DNA from 4 places in the Colwellia sp. F1 genome. Region 3 is predicted to be linked to each of the others. Evidence: predicted binding sites of a transcription regulator. Region 3 holds the regulator's gene; each other region holds the start of a gene.
The links. The regulator NrdR, encoded in region 3, represses ribonucleotide reductase genes. The targets are predictions, from matches to a motif close to AAACACNANATNTNGTGTTT.
Positions count from the first base shown of each region.

Region 1: a site for NrdR is predicted at 4,104-4,123, ahead of nrdA (class 1a ribonucleoside-diphosphate reductase subunit alpha). Genes of this name have one in related genera too.
Region 2: a site for NrdR is predicted at 1,901-1,920, ahead of AC0UA9_RS11655 (adenosylcobalamin-dependent ribonucleoside-diphosphate reductase). Genes of this name have one in related genera too.
Region 4: a site for NrdR is predicted at 5,383-5,402, ahead of nrdG (anaerobic ribonucleoside-triphosphate reductase activating protein). Genes of this name have one in related genera too.

Region 1 is NZ_JBWDLI010000016.1:48,778-55,172, forward strand. Features, by position in the region: gene gyrA (DNA topoisomerase (ATP-hydrolyzing) subunit A) at 1-2,689, opposite strand, end outside; gene ubiG (bifunctional 2-polyprenyl-6-hydroxyphenol methylase/3-demethylubiquinol 3-O-methyltransferase UbiG) at 3,024-3,743, shown strand; gene nrdA (class 1a ribonucleoside-diphosphate reductase subunit alpha) at 4,249-6,395, shown strand, end outside.
Region 2 is NZ_JBWDLI010000011.1:25,568-29,994, forward strand. Features, by position in the region: gene AC0UA9_RS11655 (adenosylcobalamin-dependent ribonucleoside-diphosphate reductase) at 1-1,750, opposite strand, end outside; gene AC0UA9_RS11660 (hypothetical protein) at 2,051-2,800, shown strand; gene ilvA (threonine ammonia-lyase, biosynthetic) at 2,897-4,427, opposite strand, start outside.
Region 3 is NZ_JBWDLI010000005.1:40,373-46,767, forward strand. Features, by position in the region: gene mutS (DNA mismatch repair protein MutS) at 1-438, shown strand, start outside; gene ribB (3,4-dihydroxy-2-butanone-4-phosphate synthase) at 949-2,058, opposite strand; gene AC0UA9_RS05960 (riboflavin synthase) at 2,242-2,913, opposite strand; gene ribD (bifunctional diaminohydroxyphosphoribosylaminopyrimidine deaminase/5-amino-6-(5-phosphoribosylamino)uracil reductase RibD) at 2,977-4,194, opposite strand; gene nrdR (transcriptional regulator NrdR) at 4,304-4,783, opposite strand; gene glyA (serine hydroxymethyltransferase) at 4,943-6,199, opposite strand.
Region 4 is NZ_JBWDLI010000011.1:18,735-25,129, forward strand. Features, by position in the region: gene AC0UA9_RS11625 (fatty acid cis/trans isomerase) at 1-150, opposite strand, end outside; gene AC0UA9_RS11630 (FG-GAP repeat domain-containing protein) at 302-1,912, shown strand; gene AC0UA9_RS11635 (substrate-binding periplasmic protein) at 1,996-2,757, opposite strand; gene nrdD (anaerobic ribonucleoside-triphosphate reductase) at 2,908-4,686, opposite strand; gene nrdG (anaerobic ribonucleoside-triphosphate reductase activating protein) at 4,673-5,245, opposite strand; gene AC0UA9_RS11650 (hypothetical protein) at 5,461-6,264, opposite strand; gene AC0UA9_RS11655 (adenosylcobalamin-dependent ribonucleoside-diphosphate reductase) at 6,373-6,395, opposite strand, start outside.

The DNA.
Region 1 (6,395 bases), on a different contig from region 3:
CGCTTAACGAATCAGAACTTGACTCTGGACTGTCATGAGTCGTATTCGTTTCATCATTAGGGATATTTTCAGCGCCTGTATCAAGGGCTATGTCTAATTCTTCAATTTCATCAATACGTTGTAAGGCAACAACATGTTCGCCTTCCACTGTACGAATCACACGAACACCTTGGGTATTACGACCAATAACGCTCACTTCATTAACGCGTGTACGAACTAAGGTGCCATTATCAGTTATAACCATAATTTCATCAAGTTCATCTACTTGTACAGCGCCAACAACTTTACCGTTTCTCTCACTGACTTTAATAGAAACAACACCTTTAGTGGCTCTACTTTTCGCTGGGTATTCATGAAGGTCAGTGCGCTTACCAAAACCATTTTCAGTAATGGTTAAAATAGGTCCGTCATTCTTAGGTACAATTAACGAGACAACTTTTTGTCCCTCATCTAACCGAATACCACGCACACCTGTACCTGTTCTACCTATCGGTTTTAGTGCCCAACGCTGTTCACCTGTTTCAGGATCAAGCTTGACTTCACCGGTTTCACTATCGCGTACTTTTTCATTGAAACGCACGACTTTCCCAGCGTCTGAGAATAACATGATATCGTTGTTACCATCAGTAATATCGACCCCAATCAAGGTGTCGTCGTCACGTAGGTTTAAAGCAATAATACCGTTAGCTCTTTGGTTCTTATAAGCGGTTAACGCTGTTTTCTTCACAGTACCTGAAGCTGTTGCCATAATAATATATTTGTCTTCTTCGTATTCACGTACCGGTAGAATTGCGGTAATACGTTCACCGTTTTCTAATGGTAAAATGTTTACTATAGGACGACCGCGGGCAGTGCGGCTTGCTAATGGTAGCTGATAAACCTTCAGCCAATATAACTTGCCTCTGTCAGAGAAACATAAAATGGTGTCATGGGTATTTGCTATTAATAAGCGCTCAATGAAGTCTTCTTCTTTCATTTTAGTTGCGGCTTTACCTTTACCACCACGACGTTGCGCTTCATAATCACTTAATACTTGATACTTAACATAACCTTCATGGGAAAGGGTTACCACTACGTCTTCTTCTGTTATTAAGTCTTCTAATGACAAATCATGTGACGCATTGGTGATTTCAGTACGGCGTGCATCCCCAAATTCATCCCTAATAGCCACTAACTCTTCACAGATAACTTCCATTAACCGCTCAGGGCTTTCTAAGATATGCATTAACTCTGCAATAAGATCTAATAAATCTTTGTACTCATTTAGTATTTTTTCGTGCTCTAAACCGCTTAACTTATAAAGTTGTAGCTCTACAATGGCTTTCGCTTGAACAGGTGTTAAGTAATATTTGTCTTCACGAATACCAAATTGTGGCTCTAACCATTCAGGGCGGGCAGCATGTGTGCCAGCTCGTTCTAGCATGGCACTAACATTGCCTAATTCCCAGCCTTGAGCGACGAGTTGTTCTTCCGCTTCTTTTCTTGACGGTGAATTTTTCACTAACTCAATAATAGGCTCTATATTAGCAAGAGCAATAGATAAACCTTCTAATATGTGCGCTCTGTCTCGGGCTTTTCTCAGCTCAAAAATAGTACGGCGCGTAACCACTTCACGACGGTGCAGCACAAACTCTTCAAGCATTTCTTTCAGGTTAAATATTTTCGGTTGGCCATTACCTAATGCCACCATATTAAAACCAAAAGACACTTGCATTTGTGTTAATTTATAGAGGTTATTTAAAACGACTTCACCAACATCACCACGTTTAATTTCAATAACTACACGCATACCGTCTTTATCAGACTCATCACGTAATGCTGAAATACCTTCTAAACGTTTTTCTTTCACCAGCTCGGCCATTTTTTCAATTAGACGCGCTTTGTTTACTTGATAAGGTAATTCATGAACAATGATTGTTTCCCTACCAGACGTTTCGTGCACTTCTATTTCTGCACGTGCACGTATTTTTATTTTACCACGACCAGTGCGGTAGGCTTCTTCAATGCCGGCTCTACCACTTATAATAGCGGCAGTGGGGAAATCAGGGCCTGGTATGTGTGTGAGTAGTTCTTCAATACTAATGTCACTGTTTTCAATTAAGGCTAAGCAGCCGTTAATCACTTCAGTTAAATTGTGCGGTGGTATATTGGTTGCCATACCTACAGCAATACCTGAACCACCATTGATGAGTAAATTAGGAATGCGCGTTGGCATTACCGCTGGAATATGTTCAGTACCGTCGTAGTTAGGTACATAATCAACCGTTTCTTTGTCTAAATCAGCCAAGATTGAATGAGCAATTTTAGCCATTCTAATTTCGGTATAACGCATTGCTGCCGCGCTATCACCATCAACAGAGCCGAAGTTCCCTTGCCCATCAACCAACATATAACGTAATGAAAATGATTGCGCCATACGTACTATCGTATCATAAACAGCGGTATCACCATGAGGGTGATATTTACCTATAACATCACCAACTACACGGGCCGATTTTTTATAAGCTTTATTCCAATCATTTCCCAACACTTCCATGGCAAATAATACGCGACGGTGTACAGGTTTCAACCCATCTCGAACATCGGGTAACGCACGCCCAACAATTACGCTCATGGCGTAATCTAGATAAGAATTCTTCAACTCATCTTCAATATTTACCGGAACTATTTCTTTGGCCAGATCTGACATAAATAGACGTATCCCTTAACTTAAAATGGAACTAAAAAAGCATAATATTTATTATTGTTTTTTCATAAAAAAATATATAAAACAACGCAGCATAATAGCACAAAATTGGATGATGCCAAACAGCTTTATTTACCCATTTAGCTGATTTGTAAATGTGCTATAGAAGTGACGAAAAAAACAACACAATGACAACAGAATTGATCTGACCTATCGCTTTGTTCCTTATTCGCACTATGTTTCCTCTTTGCTTAGTGAAAGGTTTCGTTTAGAATCACTGCATTAAAATCAACTCGACTTAAGCATGACAATTACCATGACAGATAACATGACAGAAATGAAAAGTGCGCCTAATGTAAATGATGCTGAAATTGCAAAGTTTGAACAAATAGCAAGCCAATGGTGGGATTTAAGTGGTGACTTTAAGCCTCTACACCAAGTTAACCCGTTAAGGGTTCAATTTATCTGTCAGCATATTAGTGAACAACAAAGTGATATTTTTGGTAAAAATGTGATTGATGTTGGTTGTGGTGGTGGCATTTTGTCTGAGTCTTTAGCTAAGCTCGGTGCTAATGTGACCGGCATCGATATGGGAACAGAGCCACTCAACGTTGCTAAGCTGCACGCACTAGAGTCGGGGTTAACGATTAATTATGAAAAAATTACTGCAGAAGAGAAAGCACAACAAAACCCTGAAGGTTTTGACATGGTCACCTGTATGGAAATGTTAGAACACGTGCCAGATCCCTCTTCTATAGTTAATGCTTGTGCAAATTTAGTTAAACCTGGTGGCTTAGTGTTTTTTTCAACGCTAAATAAAACAATAAAATCTTATTTACTGGCTATTTTAGCTGCGGAAAAAATATTCAAAATTGTGCCCAACGGTACCCATGAGCATGATAAATTCATCAAACCTTCACAACTGATTGGCTGGGCTGAAGAGTTTGGCTTAAATTGTATTGATGCAAGTGGTATTCATTACAACCCAATTTCTGAAAACCACAAGCTAGCGCCTAATTTAGATGTTAACTATATTTTATGTTGCCAAAAAATTTAACCTTATATGCTGTATAAAGCAGGATTTTATGTTGCTAAAAAGATAAACGTCCCTTTTTCAATCAAGTTGTTCAAACTATAAACCAAAAACAATAAACTATTGATTTACAATGATATAAAGTTAAACAATTCAAATTAATAGGGTGAATTATAAAAATCAATTAAAAATAATTTAAATATTTTTACGCTGTTTTTTATTTTAAAATAAAGGTTGATTTTAGCAAGTTGCTAAAGCTTTTGATGGTACTAGGTTAGTCATTACTAACCTAGTACCATCAAGTAAAAAATCAACCCCAAATGATAAAATTTTAGCCCTTGCAAAAACGTTAAAACCTCATTATCTTGTGTCTATATTTACACAAACCCCTAGATGTTGTGCATGCGTCATTTGTAGCATGTTTTTGGCGTATGCAAAAAAGCACAACTATTTAAGCACCCTTTAGTAAACATTAATCGCAGTTTAATTTACTAAAGAAAACTATAACAATTTACACCACAGGTCTTTCATGAATAATAATCTTTTTGTTACCAAGCGAAATGGCGAAAAAGAACCCATTGATTTAGAAAAAATTCACCGTGTTATTGCTTGGGCTGCAGAAAACCTTGATAACGTTTCTGTTTCTCAGGTTGAGTTAAAGTCTCATATACAATTTTATGACGGTATCAAAACTGCAGATATTCATGAAACCATAATTAAGTCTGCTGCGGATCTTATTTCAGAAGATACACCAGATTATCAATACCTAGCGGCTAGACTTGCTGTATTCCACCTTCGTAAAAAAGCCTATGGCCAATTTGAGCCGCCTACTTTATATCAACACGTTGTTAATATGGTTGAGTCTGGTAAATATGACGAGCATATATTAGTTGATTACGATGAAAGCGACTTTGAGCACATGTCACTGTTTTTAGATCATAGCCGTGATCTTAACTTTAGTTATGCGGCAATTAAGCAGCTTGAAGGTAAATATTTAGTGCAAAACCGCGTTAATGGTGAAATATATGAAAGTGCCCAGTTTTTATATCTTTTAGTGGCTGCCTGTTTATTTGCTAAATACCCTAAAGAGACACGCTTAAGTTATGTCAAAGGTTTTTATAACGCGATATCAACGTTTAAAATTTCACTTCCGACCCCTATTATGGCCGGCGTTAGAACCCCTACACGTCAGTTTTCATCTTGTGTTTTAATCGAGTGTGACGATTCATTAGACTCTATTAACGCCACCTCTAGCGCTATTGTTAAATATGTGTCTCAACGCGCTGGCATTGGTGTTAATGCGGGAAGGATTCGTGCTTTAGGTAGTACTATACGCAACGGTGAGGCTTTTCATACCGGCTGTATTCCTTTTTATAAACATTTTCAAACTGCAGTTAAAAGCTGTTCACAAGGCGGTGTACGTGGCGGTGCAGCGACATTATTTTACCCGCTATGGCATTTAGAAGTAGAAAGCTTGCTGGTACTCAAAAACAACCGGGGTGTTGAAGAAAACCGTGTTCGCCATTTAGACTATGGTGTTCAGTTTAATAAAGTGATGTATCAACGCTTGATCAAAGGCGGACATATCACCTTGTTTAGCCCAAGTGATGTCCCTGGCCTTTACGACGCATTTTTTGAAGATCAAGACAAATTTGAAGCGCTTTACCTGCAATATGAAAATGATGAGTCAATTCGCAAAAAACGTATTAAAGCAATTGAGCTATTTACCTTGTTCGCGCAAGAGCGTGCTAGTACTGGCCGTATATATTTACAAAATGTTGATCACTGTAACACTCACAGTCCTTTCGACCCAAGTAAAGCGCCTATTCGTCAAAGTAACTTGTGCCTAGAGATTGCTCTACCAACCAAGCCAATGTCGAACGTGAATGATGAAGATGGCGAAATTGCACTGTGTACATTATCAGCCTTCAACTTAGGCGCTATTGAGTCTCTTGATGAGTTAGAAGAATTGGCTGAATTAGCCGTACGTGCGCTTGACAATTTGCTTGATTATCAAGACTACCCTATTCCAGCAGCGCGAAATGCAAGCTTAGCGCGTCGAACATTAGGGATAGGTGTGATTAACTATGCTTACTATTTAGCGAAAAATGGTTTGTATTACTCAAACGGCAGTGCCAACAATTTAACGCATAAAACGTTTGAAGCTATTCAATATTACTTGTTAAAGGCAAGTAATAACTTAGCAAAAGAAAAAGGCGCTTGCCCTAAGTTTAATGAAACGCGACTTGCCCAAGGTATTTTACCCATAGACACCTATAAAAAGGTGATTGATGATATTACCGCTGAACCACTGCATTTAGACTGGGAGTCTTTACGTGCAAGTATTCAAGAGCATGGTGTGCGTAACTCAACGGTGTCAGCTTTAATGCCTTCAGAAACCTCATCTCAAATATCTAATGCCACTAATGGTATAGAGCCACCACGTGGTTTAATTAGTATTAAAGCCAGTAAAGACGGTGTTCTCAAGCAAGTAGTGCCTGAATACCAACGGCTTAAAGACAACTACGAGCTACTGTGGAATATGCCAAGTAATGAAGGATATTTAGAGCTTGTTGGTATTATGCAAAAGTTTATTGACCAAACCATCTCGACCAATACTAATTACGACCCAGCTAAATTTGACGGTGGTAAAGTTCCCATTAAACAAGTGCTCAA
Region 2 (4,427 bases), on a different contig from region 3:
TCATTAAGCGCTCATAGGCTAAAAGCTCGGCAGAGCGTACATTGACTTGTTGCTTGGTAGATTTGCCAGGGACAATAATATTACGCTTATAGTCATGGGCGAAGCTTGGTTCAATACCATTACTGGCATTGTTACCAATTGACAAGGCAATGGTACCCGTAGGGGCAATAGAAGTGTGATGTGTAAAACGCAACCCGGTTGTTAAGGCATCGGTTAGCCACTTTTCGCCGAGCTCTGCAGCAATTTTTTGCATGTAGTGGCTATAATGCAGGTGTAACTCAAGCGCCTTAACGTTATCACCTAATTGATATTTTTTAGTTAATGCTGGGCGTTTACGTAATAAGGCGCCGGTGATGGTAACCGTTTCATTTAAGAAGGGTGCCCCGCCTTTTTCCTTAGCAAGCTTAGTTGCTTCACGCCAACCTTCTAAGGCTAAGTGTTTGCTCACTTCGCTGGTGAATTTGATGGCGTTTTTTTTACCGTACTTCATGCCTAACATGGTCATGGCAGAGCCTAAGCCTAAATAGCCCATGCCATGTCGACGTTTACTTTCAATTTCAGCGACTTGTTCAGGTAAGGGTAAGCCATTTAGCTCTACCACGTTATCAAGCATGCGGGTAAAAATACGTACAACTTTTTTAAATCTATGCCAATCAAAACTCGCTTGTGCGGTAAAAGGGTTATTGACAAAAGCTGTTAAGTTAATTGACCCTAATAAACATGAGCCATTGGGTGGTAAAGGTTGTTCGCCGCAGGGGTTAGTGGCACGAATAAGTTCAGCAAACCAGTTGTTGTTATATTCATTTACCTTATCAATTAAAATAAAGCCCGGCTCTGCGTAGTCATAGGTGGCGTTCATGATCATGTTCCACAAGTTTTTGGCGCGAATGGTACGGTAAACCTTACAAGCCACTTCCCCAGCGCTATTTTCTAGGTAACCGTCCATTATCAGTGGCCACTCTCGCCAAATGATGTTGTCGGTATTATTGTCAGCGTCATAGGCTAGCCCTAACAGCTCAATTTCATTCTGTGTTGTGGGGAACACTAATTGCCAGTCGGCATCGGCTTTAACGGCTTCTATAAAAGGGTCAGTGATTAAAATAGACAAGTTAAATTGGCGTAAGCGACCATCTTCTCGTTTTGCTTTAATGAAATCCATAATATCGGGGTGTTGGCAATCCATGGTGCCCATTTGTGCGCCGCGACGACCTCCTGATGAAGAAACGGTTTTACACATGGTGTCGAAAATATCCATAAAAGGTAAGGGGCCAGAAGTGGTTGCACCGGCACCTGCAACAAAGCCACCATTGGGGCGTATCGTTGAAAAATCATAACCAATACCACACCCTGCTTTTAGGGTTAAGCTGGCTTTACTGACCGCTTCACCAACAATGCCCTGCATTGAATCTTCAATGGTAGTCGATACGGTACAATTAATGGTTGAAGCAGCAGGTTTGTATTGTTCAGCACCCACATTAGAAACAATGCGTCCGGCGGGTATAGCGCCGTTCATTAATGCCCATAAAAATTCATCACGGTACTTTTTTTGCTTAGCAGGGCTGTTTTCAACGTTGGCAATTGCGGTAGCAACACGTTTAAAGGTATCTATTACGTTGTGGTCAACTGGTTCACCTGATGCGCTTTTTAGTTGATATTTTGAGCGCCAAATATCTTGTGAAGCCAACTGTAAATGGTTTGGATCAAAAACCGCGGGGGCTTCGGCTGTATCCGTTATGATTTGTTCGTTCATGATATCCCTTTTTATAAATGTCAGAGTTGTTAGGCAAAACTATGATAAAGCCATGTGTCGATAGTTAAGGCTTTACTGGTTAGCATATTATGATTTTCATTGTAGCGCTAAATACGAATGTTCTCTATATGTGGTGCTGTTTTGTTTTTCAGGCACAATATATAGTGCTTTTGTGTTGGTGGCTATTGATTAGGATCAAGCTTTGTTGATATCAGATTAAGTATTTATTTTGCAAGTTTTAGTAATTTATAAATTATCAACTAAACTGATAACAAGACTTATTAAGGGAGGAATAATATTGTGAGATGGATTACTGGTTATTATCTATTACTTGTCATTCTTATGGTTTTTTCAGTGCATACGCACTCGGCAGATAAACCTGAAGCTGCATTGAAGGAGATGCACATTACTGTGCACTTATCAGACAGACTGGTTGCTCGATTTGAGCAGTACTTGTTATTTAGCTACAACCAACTGGGTTATAATGTTGTCTTTGAACGGATCTTAACCGCTCGGGCACGGGCTATGGTAAATGCGGGCTTTTTAGACGGTATTATGATAGCAGAGAAAGAAATTGAACACATTTATCCTGAGCTAATACGGGTGCCTGTTATGTTAGCGCGAGGCACTTTGCAGCTTTATTGTCATAAGCAGGTGGACTGTACTCCGGCTGTCTTAGAAGATAAAAATAATGTTATAGGTGTGATAGCTGGAAACTCTATGTCGGCTAATTATATGAGGGATAAACGTGCTTCTACCTATGCTATTAAAGGGCAAGATACTTTAGGAATTATGCTTGCAAGAGGTCGTCTTAACTATGTGCTAGTTATTTACGAGGAGCAGTTAGGAGTGATTAGTGATATAGAAGTAAGCGAATATAATAAAGTTGAAATTTATCGAACAGAAGGGTACCACTACCTTCATTCAAAACATGTAGCATTATTACCCGAGGTAACGCGAACATTACAATTGGCAATAGAAGAGCTTGGTCCTTTGGTTCAAGCCCAAAAACAGCGTAAACCAAAGGTTAAATTGAGTATCTATAAGTAATCTTCATTTGGGTCTTCTCCCGTTTTTATCCTGTGTCACAACGTTAATCATGGCAGATTGCTGCTGGTTTGGGAGGAGACCATTCCAGTAATATTACTAATTTAAAAAGGTTTGATACGCGAGATTGTCGGTTGCCTCTTCATATTGATAACCTAATGCGGTGAGGTGTTCAATAAGTGCATTTTCGGTAGTGGTATTTACTTCAAAGCCCGCGAGCACTTGGCCAAATGCTGCGCCATGGTTGCGATAATGAAATAAAGTAATGTTAAACGTTTCGCCGACCGCGTCTAGAAACTTTTCTAATGCACCTGGGTGTTCAGGGAACTCAAAGCTAAATAGGCGCTCATTTACATTTACCAGTTGGTTTTTACCACCTACCATGTAGCGCACATGTAATTTTGCGAGCTCGTTGTCGGTAAAGTCGTTTACTTGGTAGTCAGCATTGGCTAATTCATTTAACAGTTGTTGACGCTCTTGCGCACTACCACTTAAACGAATGCCAACAAAAATATTGGCACGTGATGCGCCAGCATAACGGTAATTAAATTCAGTGATGGCTTTATTGCCTATGGTTTGGCAAAAACGTTTAAAGCTGCCTTTTTCTTCGGGAATAGTTACCGCAAGTATTGCTTCTTTTTTCTCGCCTAGTTCGCAGCGCTCAGAAACATAACGTAGTGTGTGAAAATTCATATTAGCGCCAGATAAAACCGCCGCTAATGACTCGCCACCTTTACTTGTTGCACAATATTTTTGTAAACCGGCTAAAGACAATGCGCCAGCAGGCTCAGCAATAACACGTGTTTGTTCAAAAATGTCTTTAATTGAGGCGCAAATTTCATCGGTAGACACTGTGATAACGTCATCACAGTAACGCTGTATTAGCTCAAACGTACGTTGACCTATACGTTTTACAGCAACACCGTCGGCAAATAAACCTACTTGCGTCAGGTCAACAGGTTGACCGGCTTTTAGTGCGGCTTGTAAACAAGCTGAGTCTTCGGCTTCAACGCCAATAATTTTAGTGTTGGGGCTTAATTGTTTTAAATATACTGCCATGCCCGCGAGCAATCCGCCGCCGCCAACCGGAATAAATACTACGTCTGCATTAGGGAGTTGTTGTAATAATTCTTTAGCGACAGTGCCTTGGCCTGCAATCACGTCAGTATCATCAAAAGGATGAATAATGGTTTTGTTTTCGTCTTTTGCATATTGAATTGACGCTTGTTGTGCTTCATTAAAGCTATTGCCAACAAGGCGTACTTCGCCGCCAAAACGCCTAACGTTATCGACTTTGATGTCTGGGGTCGTTTTTGGCATCACTATGGTTGCTTTTATACCCAATTTACTTGCCGCTAATGCCAGGCCTTGTGCGTGGTTACCCGCAGACGCAGCAATTACACCATGAATACATTCAGCCTCACTTAAATTGGATAATTTATTATAAGCACCTCGCAGCTTGAAGGAATGCACGGGTTGTTGATCTTCACGCTTTAAATAAATTTGATTATTTAAACGGCTAGATAATTTGGTTAAAGGCGTTAACTCTGTTTCTACTGCTACATCATAAATAGGTGCCAGCAATATGCGTCGTAAATAGTTGAGTTGTTCAGCTTGTTCAGTTAATAAC
Region 3 (6,395 bases):
GCTTGGGCTTGTGCTGAGATGTTAGCGCTAAAGACAAAAGCCTTTACTTTATTCGCCACCCACTATTTTGAGCTAACTTTACTTGCACAAGAAATCCCTACCTTAGCCAATGTTCATTTAGACGCCGTAGAGCACGACGATAATATTGTCTTTATGCATGCAGTACAAGATGGCGCAGCAAGTAAAAGTTTTGGTTTGCAAGTAGCGCAACTTGCAGGGGTACCCAAAGGGGTCATTAACCGAGCTAAACAAAGGTTATTAGAGTTAGAAAACCAAGAGGCTGCTTCTATTTTACCGGTACAAGGTGACAGCTTTGAGCAATTAACACTAGTGCCTGACGAGCACCCTGCTCTTGAGTCACTGCGTAATACCGATGTAAATGACTTATCACCTAAACAAGCGTTAGATTTTTTGTTTACCTTAAAAACACAACTATAAGTTGTTATACGTTGTAATGTCAGGCGGTATCTGGTTTATGAACTAAAACGGTACCGCCGCATTTTGCTGCACACAAAAGACCTTACTCAGCTATATACTCTACCACTTCTAAACCAAAGCCTGATAATGAATGGTATTTGCTTGGTGAACTAAAACGGTACCGCCGCATTTTGCTGCACACAAAAGGCCTTACTCAGCTATATACTCTACCACTTCTAAACCAAAGCCTGATAATGAATGGTATTTGCTTGGTGAACTAAAACGGTACCGCCGCATTTTGCTGCACACAAAAGACCTTACTCAGCTATATACTCTACCACTTCTAAACCAAAGCCTGATAATGAATGGTATTTGCTTGGTGAACTAAAACGGTACCGCCGCATTTTGCTGCACACAAAAGGCCTTACTCAGCTATATACTCCACCACTTCTAAACCAAAGCCTGATAATGAATGGTATTTGCTTGGTGAACTAAAACGGTACCGCCGCATTTTGCTGCACACAAAAGGCCTTACTCAGCTATATACTCTACCACTTCTAAACCAAAGCCTGATAATGAATGGTATTTGGTTTGTGAACTAAGTAAGCGCATTTTACTTACGCCCAAATTAGACAATATCTGTGAGCCAACACCAACATTTCGTGAACCCACATGGCGGCTCACTTCATTAACCTCTTCGCCTGCATCAATTTTAGCGTACTTCTGCACTAGGTTAATTAACTCTGTCGGTGACTCATGTTTACCGAGTAAAACTAATACACCACCTTCTTTGGCAATTCTTTCTAGCGCATTGGCAATTGGCCATTTTGCGACACTTTCGCGCTGGCTAAATAATAAGTCTCTGAAGGTGTTTTGTAAGTGAACGCGTACTAACGTTGGCTCGTCTGGTTTAATGTCACCTTTAGTTAAAGCAAAGTGGGCACGGCCATCTATGGTATCTTTAAAAATAGTGAGATCAAACTCGCCAAATGCAGTGGGAAGTTTGCATTGTGAAACGCGCTCAATGGTTGTTTCAGTTGCGTTCCTAAACTCTATTAAATCGGCAACTGTGCCCATTTTTATGTTATGTTTTTTAGCAATGACTTCAAGATCAGGGCGACGTGCCATGGTGCCGTCTTCATTTAGAATTTCAACTATAACAGCCGCCGGCTCTAAGTTAGCCATACGGGCTAAATCAACCCCAGCTTCAGTATGGCCGGCACGGTTTAAAACGCCGCCGTCTTTAGCTATTAAGGGAAAAATATGCCCAGGCTGTACTATGCTCAAGTGGTTTGCATCTTTCGCTACTGCCGCCAGTACAGTTGTTGCTCTGTCTTTAGCTGAAATACCTGTGGTAACACCAGTTGCAGCTTCAATAGAGACAGTAAAATTAGTACTAAATTGAGCATCGTTTTTATCAACCATCAAGGGCAGCTTTAATATTTCGGCTTTTTCACGGCTCATTGGCATACAAATAAGGCCACGGCCATGGGTTGCCATGAAGTTAATTGCTTCGGGCGTTACCATTTCAGCCGCCATGATGAAGTCTCCTTCATTTTCACGGTCTTCATCGTCCATTAAAATAACCATTTTACCTAAAGCAATATCGCTGATTATTTCTTGTGGGGTATTTAAGTTCATGAGAGTCTCTTTGGTTATTTATTTAAAATTTTTAAAATGTTGCTTAACAATGACTTGGTATAAATATGTCAGTCCTTTATGGGCTAAAGCCCAAGCTAGATTCAAAGTTACCTTTAAAATGAAGCTTTGATGTTATCTTATATTCTTTAGTAAAACTTATTTTTCGCGCGATTACATATTTACCTACTTAATAAAGCCAGACTTTTTCAATAAATCTTCGGTAATATTTGATTTAGCTACTGGCAGTGCAGCAGCTTCTTTACTGAGTAGACGTTCTAAGTACCGGGCAATTAAATCCACCTCTACGTTGACTTTAGTACCCACTTGATAAGTGCCAAAAACGGTTTCTTTTACTGTGTGTGGCACTATGGTTAACCTAAACTTACCAGTATCGGTGTCATCTAGGGCATTCACCGTTAAGCTGGTGCCGTCAATAGTTACTGAGCCTTTTTCAGCAATATAGTGCGCTAAGTTTTCAGGCATTGTGAGCCAGTATTCAATACTATTACCATTATGGGTGATAGATAATACTTCACTGATACCGTCAACATGGCCTGATACAATATGACCGCCAAAACGAGTGCTGGCTAACATGGCTTTTTCTAAATTAACTTGCATACCCACATTGTAATGGGCAAAACCGGTGCGCTGTAATGTTTCATTTGAGACGTCTGCGCTGTAGCTGTGCTGGTCAAAATCAACCACGGTTAAACAAATGCCATTGGTTGCTATGGAGTCACCTAGTTTAACGTCGCTCATATCAAGTGTGTTGCTAGCGATCACAAGGCGCGCTCCTTGGGCATTTATATTAATGGCTTGAATGGTGCCAACTGCTTCAATAATTCCGGTAAACATTATTTCTCTCTATTTGTCTTTGGTCTAAGTTATAGGTGCTAGGCTCTAAGTGCTGCTTGTTTTTTACTCTCTATCTAATTTAGCAGTGATACGAATATCACTGCCCACGGCGCGCACATCAGTAAGCGACAGTGATTTTGCTTCTGCTAATGCAGCCACACCCGGCATTTCTACTAAGTTTTTCCCGTCGCCTCCCATTAACTTGGGCGCTTGGTATAAAATCAACTCGTCGACTAAATTTTGCTCTATAAAAGCACCAGCTAAATGAGCGCCTGACTCTATCAGAATATCATTTAAGCCTCGCTGGGCTAATAAGGCTAATAGTGCAGCTAAATCTATTTTTGCTGGTCCTAACGCATTTTTTACCGTCGGTAGTTGCACTTCTTCTACAAAATGAGGCCATGGCGGTAAGTTTTCAAGGTCTGTATCATTTGTTTTATTGGCGCTTAGCTTTTCTTGGCTTGGGTTATCATCATTCAACCTGGCCCGAATTAACATCACTGGAGAGTGTGTGCTAAAAAACACTAAGTTAGGTGTCAGTCGCTGTTGGCTGTCAATAACCACACGAACAGGCTGACGAATAGATTCTTCTTGGTAGCTTTCTTTTAAATCCCCTAATTCAGACCAGCGCACAGTCATTTTAGCATTATCGGTTAAAATAGAATCTGCCCCCGTAATAATCGCGCAGCTTTGTGCTCTAAGCCTTTGTACATCACTTCGAGCACTTTTTGCGGTGATCCATTTACTTTCGCCGCTTTTCATGGCGGTTTTACCATCTAGGCTAGCCGCTAGTTTTACTCGAACATACGGTAGTTTTTGCGTCATCACTTTGATAAAACCAAGGTTTAGGGCTTTTGCTTCACTTTCTAATAAACCACATTCGGCTTGAATACCGGCTTGTTCAAGCATCGCTAAACCACGCCCTGACACTGCTGGGTTGGGATCAACCATGGCGACCACAACACGCTTAACTTTTGCATTTATCAATCCTTGAGCACAAGGGGGCGTTCTACCAAAGTGGCTACAGGGCTCTAAGGTAACATAGGCAGTTGCGCCTTTAATAAGTGCGGGGTAATTATTGCTGGCATCAAGTAAAGCATTTACCTCGGCGTGCCCCTGCCCTGCTTTTTGATGAAAGCCTGTGCCAATTATTTGCGTCTTGCCATTTATTTCATGAACAAGCACACAACCTACACGCGGGTTTGGCGATGCAGTATAATGGCCTTTTTTGGCAAGCTTGATCGCTAGCGCCATGTAATGATGATCTTGTAAACTAAACACTTGGCTTCCTATACTTATATCTGCTGGCTTTATACTGTTTTGTAGCGTTTTGTTAATTGGGATAGTTGTTGATTTAGCCTAATTACAGGTTTTTTCGGTTTTATCGCCTTTACTTACCAACTTTCCCTCTTGTAGGGCTTTCTTTACCTAAGCGCGCTATTTCATCGGCAAACTCACTAATATCTTCAAATGACAAATAGACGGAAGCAAACCGCAGATAGGCTACTTTGTCTAATTCTTTCAATTGCGCCATTAATAGATTACCCAACATTTCACTGGTGAGCTCTCGTTCACCGGTCGCACGCATTTGTGATTTTAGCTTATTAATTGACAGCTCAACTTGCTCAGTACTGACTGGGCGTTTTTCTAACGCTCGCATTAAGCCACTGCGCATTTTGTCTTCGTTGAACGGTTCTCGTGTGCCATCTCGCTTGATAATACGTGGCATGACTAATTCAGCTGTTTCAAACGTTGTATAACGTTCATGGCATGCCAAACATTGACGACGACGCCTTATTTGGTGGCCGTCTGAGACTAAACGTGAATCAATTACTTTCGTTTCTTGTGCGCTACAAAATGGACAATACATGGTTTACCTACAATAGATATAAGAGACAAAAATGGTCGCTAATTGCGACCATTTTAATATAAATTTACCTGTATTTGTGAATTAGTTCACTGCGGTGCTAAGTAGCTAATATAACTCTCAAGATAAGCACCTAAAATATACACAATACTTGGCTTAGTGTTACTTATACACAGGGAAACGTGCACATAACTCTTTAACATTTGCTTGTACTTTAGTGATCGTTTCTTCGTTATTGATGTCGTCTAGAATATCACAAATCCAACCTGTTAGTGCTTTGGTTTCTTCAGTGCCAAAACCACGACGGCTGATGGCAGGTGTACCAAGACGTAAGCCAGACGTTACAAAGGGAGAACGCGGATCGTTTGGTACAGAGTTTTTATTCACTGTGATGTGCGCTTTACCTAAAGCAGCGTCGGCATCTTTACCTGTGATATCTTTATCGATTAAATCAAGCAATAACAAGTGGTTTTCAGTACCATTTGATACCACTTTATAACCACGTTCTTGTAATACCGCCACCATCGTTTTGGCATTATCAAGTACACTTTGTTGGTATGCTTTAAATTCTGGCGCTAATGCTTCTTTAAATGCCACAGCTTTAGCCGCAATAACATGCATTAATGGGCCACCTTGACCACCAGGGAAAACAGCACTGTTTAATTTTTTGTAAATAGCTTCATCGTCACAAGCAGAAACAATTAAACCGCCACGTGGCCCAGCTAAGGTTTTATGCGTTGTAGTAGAAACAACATGTGCATGAGGTACTGGGTTTGGATAAAGGCCGGCAGCAACAAGGCCAGCAACATGCGCCATATCAACGAAGAAGTAAGCACCAATTGAGTCGGCAATTTTACGCATACGTGCCCAGTCAACAACACCTGAGAAGGCAGAGAAGCCACCGATGATCATTTCTGGCTTATGTTCAAGCGCTAGACGCTCTAGTTCTTCATAATCAATGTCGCCAGTGTCTGGGTGTAAACCGTATTGAATTGCTTCATAAGATTTACCTGAAAAGTTAACACTAGCACCATGGGTTAAATGCCCCCCATGCGCTAAGCTCATGCCTAATACTTTGCCGCCTGGCGTCACTAATGCTTGAAAAACAGCAGCATTCGCTTGCGAGCCAGCATGAGGTTGTACATTGGCATAAGTTGCGCCAAATAATTCTTTTGCGCGGTCAATGGCCAATTGCTCAGCGATATCAACATATTCACAACCACCGTAATAACGCTTGCCAGGGTAACCTTCTGCGTATTTATTTGTTAATTGTGATCCTTGTGCTTCAAGTACACGTGGACTACAGTAATTTTCAGAAGCAATAAGTTCAATATGCTCTTCTTGGCGAACAACTTCATTGCTCATTGCTTGGGATAGTTCTGGATCAAAATCGGCAATATTCATATCACGTGTAAACATGTTTTTTCCTCAAATAAGCAAGCCTGATGGGCTGCATGTTTTGGCTACATTGTTAATCATATAATTAAAAATGCTATGCAATTAAATTACTAAAAAAAGTACTAAAAATAATGCCAAGTATTTTGCCTGAATAAGCGTAAAATGTACACGACGTTTTAGCGCATTTTCTCTTGTTTCACACTCGATTAATAACGAA
Region 4 (6,395 bases), on a different contig from region 3:
GAAATGACGACTTTGCTCACTAGTGGCTGGTTTAACCGATAAGCGATTATCAACTTGTGCGCTGCCATAGTGGTTATCGTATTCAAGTAGGCCTAGGGTGGCACACCCTGAAATAAGTAAGGCGAGGAATAACCAATGATGTTGGCGCATAAAAATCCTAAAAAAGGTTGAGCAATAAAGCTTAATTTTAGAAGTGTTAGTAATTTATGTAAAGTAAGTTAAGGTTACTGCTAATGGTTTCTATTCTTAGTTAACTTGGTTAAACTCAATAACTAGGCGTATAAATTTATCAAGGGCGGTTATGTACTCTCGACTGTTAGCAAGTTTTATATTGGCCAAGGCGCTGCTATTTGCCTTGCTTATTACTATGCCTACTCTGGCTAACTCAAGTCAGCTGTTCAGTGATAAGCTGAGTTTTCAGCAATACAATATTACCGTACCGTTCAAAGTAACTTTACCGGTAATTGCTGCCGAAATAGTGACTAACGAAGCACCGGCAATAGATGAACTAGTGGTTATTGGTATAGATGAATTACAGCAAACTTGGTTGGCTGTTTATATTTTTAACCCTAAAATAAATGATTTTATACTATTAGATAAAATGCCCTTAGCCGATAAATATTTTGCCTTTGATGTAAGCAAAAACAAAGCAGGCTTATATTTTCTCGCTAAAAACAAGGTAGTTTCACTTAAGTATAGTGGCAAAGTAGTGTTAGATGATGGCGCTAACGCAGACACTGATTCTAAGGCGAGTAACAGTGTACCGCTTGGCTTGTATCTGCAAAAAAAACAAGCAGTCAGCTCTATTTATTTACTTAATCAATCCAACTTTCTTGCTAAAAAAGAGTTCATACAAGATATCAATCAAGATGGTGTCGATGATATTATCCTTCCTGACTTTGACCGAACGAACCTATGGCTTTTTTCAAAAAACTCCCCCATTGCAGCCGTGCAGCACTTAAGTATTCAAGCCCAAGTCGATTTAAGCAGGGATGGGGTTACCTTTGTACCAACAACTTTGTTTTATACCGATTTGAATCTGGATCAGCGCCAAGATATTGCTTGGGTTGCTCAAGGGAAAATTCATTTTTTTAGCCAAAATGCTGTAGGTAAATTTTCTGCTCAAGCAGACCAAATTACCTTGGCTGATACTATTTCTGGGTTAAATTGGTGGCAAATAAGAGAGCCAGATGGTGAAAGCCCAGACCAAAGTAATTTAAGCCACCGGGTTGTTGAGCAAATAAAAGATATCAATGGGGATGGTTTAGTCGATATTATTGTGCGTTTCTCACAAAGCTCAGGCGTACTGGAACGAAGCAACGATTATGAGTTTTATTTGGGTTATCGCAACAAAAAAAATCAACTTGCTTTCCCTAGCCAGCCTAGCACTGTGATTAAAGCAGATGGCACTTTAACTGGGTTAAAGGTGGTTGATGTAAATAACGATAACCGGTTTGAAGTGCTACTGTCTTCATTTAAGCTCAGTGTTAGTAATATTATTGGAGCATTACTCTCAGGCGGCATAGATCAAAATGTTCTGTTATTTGCGCTTAATAATGACAACCGTTACGAAAAAGATGCACTAATTAGTAAAGAGGTTGAGTTAAGCTTTAGCTTAACGTCGGGGCAAAGTGGCCAACCCATTGTACTGCTAACCGATGTCAATGGTGATGGCCGGCAAGATTTAATCTTATCGTCAGGCAAAAAAAGGTTATCGATATATTTAGGTAACAACAGCAGCAAGCGGTTTAACCGAAGTGCAAACAATTACAAAGTGTTATTGCCTAAAAATGGTGAGTTATTTGAACATTATGATATAAACCATGACGGTAAAGCTGATTTTGTTATGCGTTATGGTCGTTTAGACGACAAGCATATGGCAAATAAAATAACTATACTTATGGCGCAGTAAAGTATTCAACACCATGGCCAGTAGAAGTTTTCGGGTTGATGTGTGCCTTTAATGAGCTCACTGAAGGGCAAATTACCTGGGTGCTAAAAACTGTTATTTTTTGTACTTGTATAATTATAAGTATTGATAATGTCTTGAATAGTGTTATTTTCTTTTAATTTTTTAGCCGATTCAATTAATATTGATATTGTCTTTTCATCGACAGTTTTCTTAGAGTAAACCAGGTGCATTGCCGACTTTTCCAATACCAATGGAGTGCCGAGTTGTCTAGGAGAATAGCTTAGCTCTCTTAATGCCCAATAAATATTGGATTGAGGGCCAAATAACACGTCAACTCTATCGCGCATTAACATTTCAATCAGGTGCGTATATTTAGTTCCCTCAATTTTTATATTGTTGAGGTGGCCAATGAGCTTTTTAGCGCTAGGGCTTAAGCGGAGGTAACCAACACTTTTACCTTGAATATCAGCTAAGCTTTTTATTTGTGTGTTTGCTTTTCCGACAAGAATAAAGTTAACATCTTGAATATATAAAAAAGGTATCGCTACCTTTTTCACTATAGCCGTTGGCACTAGTAACGCTAGGTCTACCTTGCCAGTCTCTAAGTAAGAGATTATTCTGCCAAAAGGAACTAAGTTATTATAATGCGTTAAACCAGCTTCTTTTGCGATACGGTTTACAATATCGTACGAGCTGCCTTTGGGTAAACCATTTTCATCAAAATACCCCCTGCTACTTACATGCACTGTGGCAATTGTAATGTCTCTAGCCACAATGTTGTGACTACTGATAAGCATGAAAGTAGTAATCAACACTTTGAAAAAATTTAACTTAATACTATCCATGCTTGTTTAAACACCCTTAAAATATCAGTGGTAGAGCGACATGCTACTTACTGGTATTATTGTAGCCTATAGATAGCAGTATACCGATAATAGGCTAGTGTATTATGTTAATTTATAATAATAAATCTTTGTTTGAACAGTTGTTATTTTTTATTGGTTTATATGGTAATAACGTAAGGCATGCTCTTGTTGTCGGCCTTGGCTAAATGCGCTAACCCGTTTTAAATAGCCAATAACACGTGTGCCATGGTCAATGTTAGCACTGCCACAGGCGTTACAATGAAGTAAAGTGCGTTTATCTATTTTTTCACAGTCATTGCAAATAGTTATTTTTACGTTAGTACAAAAGTAATTGCAGCCAGTTGCAGCTGCTACGTTAAATAGCTTTAAGTAGGCTTGAGTTGATAATGCCTCATCTAAGTTTAAGTGTAGTGCTGAACCTCCGTCTAAGTATTGGGTAATTTCTTTACCATGTAAAACAAACTTATCTAAGTGGTTGGTGTTGTCGTCTTCGACTAAATAAAAGTAAGAGTTATAGCAATCACGATGCACTCGGTAGCCATCCCTTTTATCCCATTTGGCGTTTTTAATACCTAAGTTTTCGGCTGGCACAAATTCGGTATTAAATAGATAACCATACTGTTTTTTGGCGGCTTGGTTTGCTTTATAAATGACTTTAAGCTGGCTGCTAACAAAGTCTTTGTAGGCTTGGTTGTTGTTAACTTTAATGTTTTTAAATTCGGCTGCTTCTGCCATGCCGTTTATGCCAATGGTTAAAAACTGTTTGTCTAGGCTAATGAAGCCAGCGTCGTAAACAGATAATGCGCCTTTGGCTTGGTAGTCTTCCATAAGCTTACGGTAAGCAACTTGGTACTTTTGAATTTTCTCAATTTCTGTTTGTAAATCACGGCCATCTTGAATAAGGCGGTTCATATTCAAGGTAATAACATTAATTGAACCTGTGGCAACACCGCCAGCACCCAGTGTATAAGAGAAGGTATTATCAGAAATTTCATTACGCAAACGACAGCAGGAGGCAAGGGAGTCTGGGCTGTCTGACAAGTAAATAAAAAATGAGTTGCCTTGGGCTTTCTGCTCTGCTAATTGGTGAGCAAAGTCACGGTCTTTACATTGACCATTTTTTGTAAGCATAGCTGCGGTAACTACGGGAAAAGTTAATACTGACTTCTCTCGTTCTTTATTTAGCCAAGTTAAAAAAAACTGTTGTAATTGCGCTACGGTTTGCCAGTTTGGTGTACTAAAGTCAGGAAAAACAAAATTGTCGAACATGGCGGCAAAGTAATGTTGGTCGAATAGTGAAATATTCCAAAAAGCACTTTGATACCCACGCGCCGCAGCAGGTTGGTTAATTGCATAAACCACATGTTGAAGGTGGTTTTCGATCGCCTTGGTATGCGTTGTTAAATAATCATTACCGTATTCAAGTCGAGCAAAGTAATCAAAATACGTTAAAAACTCAACCGTTGCCACCGCGCCAGCAAACTGAGCAGAAATAGCAAAAATAAGGTTAACAAACGAACCACAAAACGACTCTAAATGCTTAGGTGCTTTCGACTCGCCGCCTAATTTAGTTAAGCCGTCGAGTAAAAAAGGATACATACTGACTGACGTACAATAAGGCTTTAAACTGGTTTCATCGTGTACGTATATTTCATGTGCTTCAATTTGTCGCAAGTATTCATCAGCGAGTTGGTCGTTAAAGGTTTCTCTTATTTTATCTTGTACGAGCGCACGGTTTATTTGCACAAAGCAGTCTTTTAATAGCTCTGCTTCTAAGGTGGCTATATTTTTGTGGCTAACGTTGGCATTGGCATCCATCTTAGAGCCATCGGCCGCATTTTTAGCTAAAAAATAATTTTGGACAAAATCTTTTTTATTATTTATTTGGTTTTCATTAAGACGCAACATGGTTTGTTCCTTTTTTTGTTGAGAGAGTGATTGAGCTATTGGTGAAACTTGATTTTGAAAAACTATTGGCTGGTAAACTTACCTTCTGTTGTGAGTGACCAGCGTTATTGTTGATAAATAAACGGTTGAGCTTTTTGCCGGTGACTAGGTCACGAAAAACTTGGTTAGTGGTAAGGCTGTCTAAACCGCCTAGTTCGGCTTGCCAGGCACCCGTTTTTAAAAAGTGTAGGTGCTGTGAAATACGAATATCGATGTGTTTTTCACCTGAATATAGGCAAGTTTTTAAGCCATATTCTTTAGCGATAATTAGCTTGTCAATCAGCGGTTGCGGTTGCCATTCACCACCAAAAAATACGACACAGCTAATTAGTCCTAGATATTGATTAAGCCAGTGAATAAAGATTTTGTTTGTTAATGGCTCGCCATTGTTTTCATGCCATAGCTCTGTGCTATGACAGCCTTTGCAACCAACTTTACAACCCGTAATACTAAAGCATAGGCTGATTTCGTCAGGGACTTCTTGAAATACAACAGATGGAGGAATACAGTTAAATGTCACAAAATACCTATATGTAGTGTTTGTTTTATCTTTAATCACAATATATAGTACTTTGTTGTTTTGCTTAGTTGATCAAGAACAATGATTTGCTAACTATTTTCTAATGGATCACTATATATTGTGCTTGCTGCCTGTATTAGCACAACATATAGTGTTTATTGAAAGGTGGGGGCAGGGTAAAGGGGGCGGGAGCCTGGTTATATTGGTTAAAACCATTAACCGCATTTAGAGTCGCCACATGATACGCAGGTTAAGCAACCATCAAGTTTGATTACTGCATTCTTTACTTTGCACTTAGGGCAAGCCATGGCGTTTGGCATACCGGCGTCCTCATCATTTAATGCATGGTCTATAGTGTTGTCTGCGTTAGTATTTATCGCTTTTAAGGCGGAATTGGCAGCGTATTCAGTTAAATATTGTGCCTTTTTCTCTTCAATAATGGCTTTAGCAGCATCTGAGAGTTCACTTTTTTTAACGGCAACGCCGCAGGTTTTCTCAACATGGTAAGCAATAGTATCGGCAATAGCAGACACCATTGATTCAATATACCTTGGGTTGCCACCACGGGTATGTTGACCAAACCAGCCGGCATTTGGTGAAGCTACCTCACGTAATTCATCAAGTAAAAACATATATTCACCGCCCTTGCGAAACACGGCAGACATCATAAAGGTGAGGGCATAGACCCATTGCACATTTATTTTGTCTTTGGTGTTAATAAAAATCTCATAAGGGCGAACCTCTTCTAGCGGCGTGCCTTCATTGAGTACCACATTTGAAATGCTGACATAATAGGCATGCTCATAACCACTTGACGCTTTAATTTTATAAGTTCTTGAGTCTAGCTCCTTTGGCCGAGGTGTTTTTTCAATTACCTCTATTGTTTCAGTAGCTTGTTCTTGTGTGCTTAACACTTTGCTCGGTGCTGCTAGGGTGCTGTCTTCTTTATTAACTACGGATACAGCAATAATTTTTTTATTGATGTTGATGGGGGTCGCTGGTGAAGTTGAATGCGTCATAATATTCTCTGCTGATGACGGGAATGAATCCCGTCTAATAAGTTGGTAGGCAAGCATTTAGTTGCCTGCATTGTTACTATAAATTGATATCTGTACAGCCAATCGTTGTTAAAAACGTCCATATTGCCCTT